DNA from 3 places in the Streptomyces cinnabarinus genome. Region 1 is predicted to be linked to each of the others. Evidence: riboswitches for the same ligand, from Rfam matches in the RefSeq annotation. Region 1 holds a riboswitch; each other region holds the start of a gene.
The links. A riboswitch is a leader RNA that binds a small molecule or an ion and turns the genes downstream of it on or off. The one in region 1 is predicted to bind cyclic di-AMP.
Positions count from the first base shown of each region.

Region 2: another riboswitch for cyclic di-AMP. It lies ahead of STRCI_RS05800 (C40 family peptidase); the one in region 1 lies ahead of STRCI_RS34450 (LysM peptidoglycan-binding domain-containing M23 family metallopeptidase).
Region 3: another riboswitch for cyclic di-AMP. It lies ahead of STRCI_RS30115 (M23 family metallopeptidase); the one in region 1 lies ahead of STRCI_RS34450 (LysM peptidoglycan-binding domain-containing M23 family metallopeptidase).

Region 1 covers NZ_CP114413.1:7,637,816-7,641,077, reverse strand. Annotated here, with positions in the region: gene STRCI_RS34455 (SGNH/GDSL hydrolase family protein) at 1-363, opposite strand, end outside; gene STRCI_RS34450 (LysM peptidoglycan-binding domain-containing M23 family metallopeptidase) at 581-1,552, opposite strand; cyclic di-AMP (ydaO/yuaA leader) riboswitch at 1,557-1,716, opposite strand; gene STRCI_RS34445 (tyrosine-protein phosphatase) at 2,148-2,933, shown strand; gene STRCI_RS34440 (DUF6126 family protein) at 2,949-3,077, opposite strand; gene STRCI_RS34435 (helix-turn-helix domain-containing protein) at 3,074-3,262, opposite strand, start outside.
Region 2 covers NZ_CP114413.1:1,362,432-1,365,693, forward strand. Annotated here, with positions in the region: gene STRCI_RS05795 (ABC transporter permease) at 1-958, shown strand, start outside; cyclic di-AMP (ydaO/yuaA leader) riboswitch at 1,468-1,595, shown strand; gene STRCI_RS05800 (C40 family peptidase) at 1,599-2,072, shown strand; gene STRCI_RS05805 (LysE family translocator) at 2,129-2,743, opposite strand; gene STRCI_RS05810 (LysR family transcriptional regulator) at 2,855-3,262, shown strand, end outside.
Region 3 covers NZ_CP114413.1:6,632,274-6,635,535, forward strand. Annotated here, with positions in the region: gene STRCI_RS30105 (M16 family metallopeptidase) at 1-226, shown strand, start outside; gene STRCI_RS30110 (M16 family metallopeptidase) at 223-1,611, shown strand; cyclic di-AMP (ydaO/yuaA leader) riboswitch at 1,826-1,989, shown strand; gene STRCI_RS30115 (M23 family metallopeptidase) at 2,003-2,770, shown strand; gene STRCI_RS30120 (GntR family transcriptional regulator) at 2,957-3,262, shown strand, end outside.

The DNA of each region.
Region 1 (3,262 bases):
GGTGTCGAAGCCGGTCGTCACCATGACGGTCCCGGCGGTCTCGGTGAGCTGGGCGATGGCCCGCTCGAACCGCTCGGCGACCTCGTCGGGGTCGGTGCCGGGCCGGATGATGTCGTTGCCTCCGGCGCAGAAGGAGACCAGGTCCGGGGCGAGCTCCCGGGCCTTGGGGAGCTGGTCCGCGACGATCTGGTCCAGCAGCTTCCCGCGCACCGCCAGGTTCGTATAGCCGAAGTCGCCCTCGGGCCGGCGGTCCGCGAGCAGCACCGCGAACCGGTCGGCCCAGCCGACGAACGCCCCGTCCGGGCCAGGGTCGCCGACGCCCTCGGTGAAGCTGTCCCCCACCGCCACGTACGACCCGATCACTGCCTTGCTGTCACTCTTCGAATCGTCTGCCACATCGGCTCATGATTCACCCTCGAATGTGACCTACGCGACCGTAGGCAGGGGTTGACGGGCGGTGAGATAAGCCACGCCTAAAGCCTTGGCCAACTCCGGAATAAACACCGAAGGCCGGACCCGGGGATCAGGGGTCCGGCCTTCGGCCGCGTGTCAGGCAGGTTGCCGGTGTGGCGGGGGTTCGTCAGCCGATGGAGACGCCCTTCGAGCTGAGGTAGGCGACCGGGTCGACGTCCGAGCCGTAGTCCGGCGTGGTGCGGATCTCGAAGTGGAGGTGCGGCCCGGTCGAGTTGCCGGTCGAGCCGGAGAGGCCGACCTGCTGGCCCGCGGTCACCGACTGGCCGCTGGAGACGGACAGCGAGGACAGGTGGGCGTACTGCGCATAGTGGCCGTCGGCGAGCTGGATGACGACCTGGTTGCCGTAGGCACCCGCCCAGCCGGCCGAGACGACGGTGCCCGTGCCCACGGCCTTCAGGGAGGTGCCGGTCGGGACGACGAAGTCGACGCCGGTGTGGTAGCCGCTGGACCACATGCTGCCCGCGACCTTGTAGGAGGTGCCGACACCGGCGCCGGAGACCGGGGCGGAGAAGCCGTTGACGGTGCTCGGGGCGGCCTGGGCGGCCGGCTGCGCCTGGGAGGCGGAGGACTGGGAAGCCGTGGCGGACTGCGACGTCTTCTTCGTGGCGCCCGAGGAGGACGAGGACGACTTGGTGGAGGACTTCGCGGCCGGCTTCTCGGCGGTGTCCGTCGTGGCGGCCTTCTTGCCGATCGACAGCTTCAGGCCGGGGTGGATCAGCGACGGGTCGGTGCCGACGGCCGTGCGGTTGTCCTGGTACAGCTTCTGCCAGCCACCGCTGACGTTCTGGTCGTCCGCGATCTTCGAGAGGTAGTCGCCGGAGCGGACCGTGTAGGTCTTGGTGCTCTGCTTGGCGGACTTCTTGGCGGCGGCCTTCTTCTCGGCCGTCTTCTTGTCGACCGACTGGACCGACTGGACCGACTGAACGGCCTTTTCCGAAACCGACTGCGCCGGGGCCGCGTGGGCGCCGGTGGCACCCAGAAGCGGGAGGGCGAGCGCGGCGCCACCGGTTCCGGCGACGGCGATCGAGCGGGTGAGGCGCAGGCTCTTGGGACGGCGGTGCTTACCCTTCGCGGGCATGGCGAATTCCTCTCCGGCGCCTACGAGGTGAGCTGTCGGGTTCGGACTGGAGATGTCCGGCCGCGCGCTGGGCGCGACTTGACCCCGAGCCTGTTCCGGAGACCGGACCAGGCGGTTGTGCCTGTGGGTCCCCCGCTCCTGCCGTGCACGGGTGAGTGTGCGGATCCCGAGCGGCGGCAGGATTAGGCGTCCGCTCGGATTGGTGGCGAACGTAAGCGACCAAGACGCAAAGGGACAAGCAGAAGGTTCCACGCGAAGGCGTCCTTCTTGATCCCTAGTAAGAATTCCCAGTCACTTTCCGTGCATTAGGGGGAGATCGACTCCCGTAAATACCCTTGAAAAGCGCATGAATTACGTGAACATGACGGACGACGCACTGTCACTGATATGACGCTGCTCACGTGACGTTGCTCCAGACTCCTTTATTCCAGAGCGAGTTGGAATGAAGGCTGCAATTCGGACAGAACGGAATCGGGCGGATATTGGCACTGTTCGCCCGTTTTGGCATATTCCATGGGTGGCCGGTTTCGATGTCGTATCGTCGTGGCGTGCCCGTCGGCGTGCCGAGCCGGACGGACCGGTGGGAGGAGCCCAAGTGACGCAGCAGGTCCCGTCGACCGAGCCGGAGCTGGCCGGAGTTCGCAACTTCCGCGATGTGGGCGGACTGCCGACCGTGGACGGACGCCGGGTACGGCAGGGTGTGCTGTTCCGCAGCGGCCACCTCGCGCATGCGACCGACGAGGACGCGACGTTCCTCGACACCCTCGGCCTGCACACGATCTTCGACTTCCGCAACGCCGCGGACCAGAAGCTGGAGGGCCCCGACGTCGAGCTGACCGGGGTGCGCAATGTGAACCTGCCGCTGTCCGACCCCGCGGACGGCGCCGAGTTCTGGAAGATGGTCCGCGACGGCGACATCGAGCAGCTGCGGGAGATCCTGGACGACGGCAAGGCCGCCAACCGCATGATCGAGTCGTACCGCATGATCATCAAGGAGCGCACCACCGAGCACTCCCGGGTGCTGCACTCCCTCGCCGAGGACAGCGTCCCGGCCCTGATGCACTGCGCCGCCGGCAAGGACCGGGCCGGTCTGTCGATAGCGGTGACCCTGCTCGCCCTGGGCGTCGAGCGGGAGGCGATCCTCGCCGACTACCTGGAGTCCAACGCCAAGCACCGCCGCTACAAGGTGCAGCGCAACAACAGCTACACCCCCGAGGTCATGGAGCTGCTCAGCCCGCTCTTCGACGCGCGCGCCGAGTACCTGACCGCGGCCTTCGAGACGATCGAGGAGAACTGGGGCGGTGTCGACACCTATCTGGAGCAGGCGCTGGGCGTCACTCCCGAGGTCCGGGAGCGGCTGCGCGAGCGCCTGCTCGACTGACGCAGGACCGGGCGGCTACTGCTTCGCGCCCACCTCGAACAGGAAGTAGATGAACGCGGCGAAGACATGCCCCACCGCGATGTAGATGATCAGGCGGACCCACAGGGCGCGCGGGAACTTCTCCTCCATGTCGCTACCGCTCATGGCATCTCTCCGGTGTGTGAAGGGGTCGGACCGCCCAGGCACAGGGCGGCCGTGGGGCTCTGCAGCAGGGTGTGGACGAACAGGAGCTCGACCCCGGCCGGATCCAGGGCGGCGATCCGGTGCGGGGTGAGCGAGTCGAAGTGGGCGCTGTCGCCCGGTGCCAGCCGGTGCGTGGTGTCGCCGAG
Region 2 (3,262 bases), 6.3 Mb from region 1:
CCGACTGATCGCGGTCGTCGTCCTAGTCCCGGTCCTCGCCGCCCTCGCCCTGTGGGCCTTCGCCTGGCCCGCCGCCCGCACCGCACCCCGCGACCTGCCGCTCGGGGTGGCCGGCCCGGCCACCGCCACCGCCCAGGTGGAACGCCAACTGACCCGGCACGAGGGGGCGTTCGAGCTCCACCACTACGCCGACGAGGCCGCCGCCCGGGACGCCGTCGAGGACCGGTCCGTATACGGCGCGATCGTCGTGACACCGGACGGCACCTCGCTGCTCACCGCCTCGGCGGGCAGTCCGGTCGTGGCTCAGCTGCTCCAGCAGCAGGCCGCCGCCGCGGGCGGCGAGGTCCGGACCGTCGACGTGGTGCCCGCGCCCGCCAATGACCCTCGGGGCGCGGCCTTCAACGCCGGCGTGCTGCCGCTCGCGCTGGCCGGTATCGCGGCGGGCGCGGTGGTGACCCTGCTCGGCCTGCGCGGCGGCCGGGCGGTGGCCGCACTGGCCGCTTCCGCCGCGCTGGTGGGCCTCACCGCGGCGGCCGTGGCCCACAGCTGGCTGGCGGTCGTCGACGGCAACTGGTGGGCGGAGGCAGGGGTGTTCGGCCTGGCGACCCTCGCGGTGAGCGCCGCCGTCGCCGGACTGGCCGCCCTGATCGGCCCCGCCGGGATCGGGATCACCGCGGGCCTGGTCATGCTGTTCGGCAACCCCTTCTCCGGCGCGCCCTCGGCGCCGGAGCTGCTGCCCGAGCCGGTCGGCGCGATCGGACAGTGGCTGCCGCCGGGCGCGGGCGCGACGGCGCTGCGCTCCACGGCGTTCTTCGACGGCGCCGCGGCCACCGGCCCCGTGCTGACACTGACGTGGTGGGCGACGCTGGGCCTGGGCGCGGTGGTGCTCGGCGCCCTGCTGAAGTCCCGTACGCAGAGCCAGCCGACACCGGAGCGGGAACTCGCCCCGGTGTCATAGGCACTGCGGGACGCGCCGGCGCGAGCGCCGCGTGCCCTGGACGGACAGCGCCGCGCGGCTCGCGTCACGGTGCCGCCGCGCTCGGACAGTTGACGCACGTGAGCGCGGTGCGGGCGTCCCGCCGCCATCTCGACTCGTCCGGCCCGGAGTTGAAACGGACCAAACGAGGTACCCCCTTTTGGCGTAGCCGCGCCTCCTTTTGCCGACCCGTCAGGGTTGCGCAACGCGCGTAGCCCCAGGACCGAAATGGACGTTCCGTGCCTGGTCCGGGCATCCCCCGGGCCCTCGACGATCGTTCGAACGGAGCAGTGTCCACCCGAACGGGTGAGTGGTGAGTAACACCACAAATCCCCGGTTCCATTGGGATTTTCGGACATCAGTGAGTCAAGATCCCTGTCTGACGACAAGCCCCCGCCACAGCGGCGGGGCGGTCCGGGCGGACGCCGAGTCCTGCCGCCGCCCGGACGACCGGTCGACAGGAGTGGATCGGCAGGAGTGGAGGACCCAGGCACGACGGGTCGCCGGCACGGAGGTTCGCGCCGAGCAGCCCTTGGGGTGAAGCCGCTTTTCGCGGCCGGGCAACTTCGCCAGCCCGAATCCGACAGGTCATCCTTCACAGGCGGCTGACGAAGGGTTGCGCATGACTGCGCTCAATCGTGTCCCGTCGCTGATGGCCCGTGCCGGTACGGCTTCGGCGCTCACCATCGCCGCCGTGGGCGGTTCGATCGTGGCCCCCGGCCTCTCCGCCGAGGCCCAGGCGGCCACTCCGGCGACGAAGGCACTCCAGGTCGCGGCCTCCAAGAAGGGCTCCCCCTACAAGTGGGGCGCCGTCGGGCCGCACCGCTTCGACTGCTCCGGGCTCACGCTGTACTCGTACAAGAAGGCGGGCAAGAAGCTGCCTCGTACGGCGGCCCAGCAGTACAACAAGACGCGCCACATCTCGTCCAAGAGCCGCAAGTCCGGCGACCTCGTGTTCTTCCACTCGGGGTCGAACATCTACCACGTCGGCATCTACGCCGGGAAGGGCAAGATCTGGCACGCCCCGAAGACCGGGGATGTGGTGAGGCTGCAGAAGATCTGGACCAAGAGCGTCTGGTACGGCCGGGTGAGCTGACCGGCGGCCCGAGGGGGGCGGCGGCGTCCTGACACGCCGCCGCCCCTGACGGTCGCTCAGGTGACGGCTTCGAGGAGCAGGACCGTGCCCAGGGCGGTCAGGGCGGCGCCGGTGACCGCTTCCACGCGCCGGGCGGCCCGCGGCCTGCGCAGCCACCGGCCGAGCCGGTCCACCAGCAGCGCCACGGCCGGGAACCACAGCAGGGCGAGCACCACCACGATCAGTGCCAGCAGCAGGGTCCGGGGCAGCGCGGGAGAGCCTGCCGGCACGAACTGCGGGAGCAGGCTGAGGAACGTGATCGGCGCCTTGGGATTGAGCGCGTTGGTGACGAAGCCCTGCCGCAGCGGGCGCGCGGCGACGGAGGTCTCCTCGGGAGCTTCCGGGCGCGGTCGGCGCAGGGCCCGGAGCGTGCGTGCGCCCAGGTACAGCACATAGGCGCCGCCCAGCAGTTGAAGCGTTCGGAACAGTGCGGGGACCGCGGTCAGCACGGCCGCCACCCCAGCGACCGCCAGCGCGGTGTGCAGCATCAGCCCGGCCGTGATGCCGAGCGCGCAGGCGATCCCGGCCCGGCGCGAGACCAGGGCGTTGCGTACGACCACGGTGAAGTCGGCCCCGGGCATGGCGACCATGCCGGCGGCGACCCCGGTGAAGGCGAGAAGCTGTCCGTCCATACGGCCAGCGTGCCGTGCGGAAGCCTTCAGCAGGTACTTCGAATATTCTGGGTCTGCCTTAAGCAATGCTTTAGTCTCCGGCCCGGCGCCCGAGCCCCAAGGGAGTCTCCCGTGTACGACCCCACCCGGCTCGCCGCACTCGTGGCGGTCGCCGAGGCCGGTTCGATCACCCGGGCCGCCGAGCGGCTCGGCTACACCCCGCCCGCGCTCTCCCAGCAGCTGGCGAAGCTGGAGCGGGAGGCGGGCACACCTCTGCTGGTCCGGCACCATCGCGGGGCCCGGCTCACCGGCGCGGGCGAACTGCTGGTGGCGCGGGCCCGCCGGGTGCTGGACGAACTGGAGCGCGCCCGGCATGAACTGGCCCGGCTCACCGGGCTGTCCGGGGGCACGCTCCGGCTCGGCACCTTCCAGACCGCGGGCGTCCATCTGCTGCCGCCGGTACTGAGCGCGTTCCGCCGGGCCCACCCGGACGTGGAACTGACGGTGGCCGACTACGAGCCGCCCGCCGGGGTCGCCGCG
Region 3 (3,262 bases), 1.0 Mb from region 1:
GCTGTTCGGCGACCCGCAGCTCGCCCTCACCGCCGTGGGCCGGGTGCTGGACGTGACCGCCGAGGAGGTCCAGGAGATCGCCAAGGCCCGGCTGCGCCCCGACAACCGCGCGGTGCTTGTCTACGAGCCGACCGTCCCCATGGAGACCGTCGAGGAACCCACCGAGGACCTGGAGTCCGCGGCCACCGTGGAAGCAAGCGACGAGAACGAGGAGACGGCCAAGTGACCGAGCTCGCCCCGATGGAGTTCCACCCCCAGCCCCAGGCGGGTGAGGCGAAGGTCTGGGCCTTCCCGGCGCCCACGCGCGGGACCCTCGACAACGGCCTGACCGTGCTGCGCTGCCACCGCCCCGGCCAGCAGATCGTCGCCGTCGAGGTGCTCCTGGACGCCCCCCTGGAGGCCGAGCCGGCCGGCCTGGACGGCGTCGCCACGATCATGGCGCGCGCCTTCTCCGAGGGCACCGACAAGCACACGGCCGAGGAGTTCGCCGCCGAGCTGGAGCGCTGCGGCGCCACCCTCGACAGCCACGCCGACCACCCCGGCGTGCGCCTCTCCCTCGAAGTGCCGGTCTCCCGGCTGCCCAAGGCACTCGGACTGCTCGCCGACGCCCTCAGGGCGCCCGCGTTCGCCGACAGCGAGGTCGAGCGGCTGGTCCGCAACCGCCTCGACGAGATCCCGCACGAGCTGGCCAACCCCTCCCGGCGCGCCGCCAAGGAGCTGTCCAGGCAGCTCTTCCCGGCGACCGCCCGCATGTCCCGCCCGCGCCAGGGCACCGAGGAGACCGTCGAGGCCATCGACTCCGCGGCCGTACGCGCCTTCTACGAGCGGCATGTGCGCCCCGCCACGGCCACCGCCGTGGTCGTCGGCGACCTCACCGGCACCGACCTGGACGCGCTCCTCGCCGACACCCTCGGCTCCTGGACCGGCTCCTCGGCCGAGTCGCGGCCGGTGCCCCCGGTCACCGCCGACGACACCGGCCGGATCGTCATCGTGGACCGCCCCGGAGCCGTCCAGACGCAGCTGCTGATCGGCCGCGTCGGACCCGACCGGCACGACCGCGTGTGGCCCGCGCAGGTCCTCGGCACGTACTGCCTCGGCGGCACCCTCACCTCCCGCCTGGACCGCGTCCTGCGCGAGGAGAAGGGCTACACCTACGGCGTGCGCTCCTTCGGGCAGGTCCTGCGTTCCGCCCCCGACGGCAGCGGCGCGGCGATGCTCGCCATCAGCGGTTCCGTCGACACGCCGAACACCGGTCCCGCCCTGGAGGACCTGTGGAAGGTGCTGCGCACCCTCGCCGAGGGCGGGCTCACCGACGCCGAGCGGGACGTCGCCGTGCAGAACCTGGTCGGGGTGGCGCCGCTGAAGTACGAGACGGCGGCCGCCGTGGCGAGCACCCTGGCCGACCAGGTCGAGCAGCACCTGCCCGACGACTACCAGGCCACGCTGTACCGCCGGCTCGCCGAGACGGGCACCGTGGAGGCCACCGCGGCGGTCGTGAGCGCCTTCCCGGTGGACCGTCTGGTGACGGTGCTGGTCGGTGACGCGGCGCAGATCAAGGAGGCCGTGGAGGCCCTTGGGATCGGTGAAGTCACCGTCGTGACGGCCGAGTAGACACCTCCTCGGATGTGAACGCGCGGTCACGCGCGTGTGGGGCCCTGGTGACGGAAGCGCCACCAGGGCCCCTTTATGTCCGAATTGGGGGAGAGGTTGCCTGTCTGACCTGTGGCATGCGCTACAAAAACAGTGATCCGTTTGGGAATTGAAAGTTGCCCCGATTAGCGTCATGCGGGCTGTCCGTCAGGCAGTGCGCCGCGACCGCGGCACCGGACAGTCATCGCCGAGTCCCCCTACGGCGCGAGCCAGGGGAGCCGGGGACCCACCGCAGTCCCTGGGGTGAATCGGGCGCCCGCGCGTAGTGCGAGGGGGTCCGTAGGAGACCTTCCTGCTCCGAACCCGTCAGCTAACCCGGTAGGCGAGAAGGAAGGAAAGGACCAGCCACTACATGGCGTTCACCCGCGCCACCGGGAAGCACCGCCGTCCCAGCCGGATGCAGCGCACGACCGCCCGCGCGGCGGGCGTCGCGGCCCTCACCACCACCGGCGTCGTCGGCACTCTCGCGGCCGCCCCGGCGCTCGCCGCCGAGGTCCCCGCGGAGCAGACCGGTCTCACCCCCGTGATCACCATCGGTGACTCGGTAGCCGACCAGATCGACGCCCAGGCCGCCGCGCAGCAGCAGGCGGCCGTCGAGGCGGAGGCCAAGAAGGAGGCCGAGGAGGCCGCGCGCAAGCGGGCCGCCGAGGCCGCCGAGGAGGCCCGCGAGGCCAAGGAGCGCGCCGCCCGTGAGGCCGAGCGCAAGCGCCTGAACACCTTCGTCTCCCCGATCTCCGGCTCCTACGTCTCGACGAGCTACAAGGCCGGCGGCGCCGTCTGGTCCTCCGGCAGCCACACCGGCATCGACTTCCACGCCTCCAGCGGCACCTCCGTCCACTCGGTCGGCACGGGCACCGTCGTCGAGGCCGGCTGGGGCGGTGCCTACGGCAACCAGATCGTCATCCGGATGCATGACGGCACGTACACCCAGTACGGGCACCTGTCGTCGATCGGTGTCGCGGTCGGCCAGAGCGTCACCCCGGGCCAGCAGATCGGCCTGTCCGGTGCCACCGGCAACGTCACCGGGGCGCACCTGCACTTCGAGGCCCGCACGACCGCGGAGTACGGCTCGGACATCGACCCGCTCTTCTACCTCCGCTCGCACGGTGTGAGCCTCTGACGGCATCCGCCACCGCTTACCGGAACCCCGGCTCCCAGAGTCGGGGTTTTCGGCTTTTACCGGGCCCTGTTGTCCAAAAAATATCCATGGATTCCGGCCCGCCATCGGAAATTCCCGCTCATTGCCATAGAGTCGATGAACACGTCAGCCATCGACGTTTCACGGGGATTAAAGCGGAGGTCGGTCATGCGTGTTCCGGCGCAGTCGGTATGCACGGCGATCCGGGACGACATCGTCGCCGGAGTCCACGAGCGCGGCGGCCGGCTCACCGAGGAACTGCTCGCCCGCCGCTACGGTGTCTCGCGCGTCCCCGTCCGGGAGGCCCTGCGCACACTGGAGGCGGAGGGCTTCGTGGTGACCCGGCGGCACGCGGGCGCGTGTGTCGCGGAACCGACCGAGCAGGAGGCCGCCGACCTGCTGGAAATGCGCGGCCTGCTGGAGCCGCTGGGCGCCGCCCGCGCCGCCCAGCGGCGCACCGAGGCGCATCTGAAG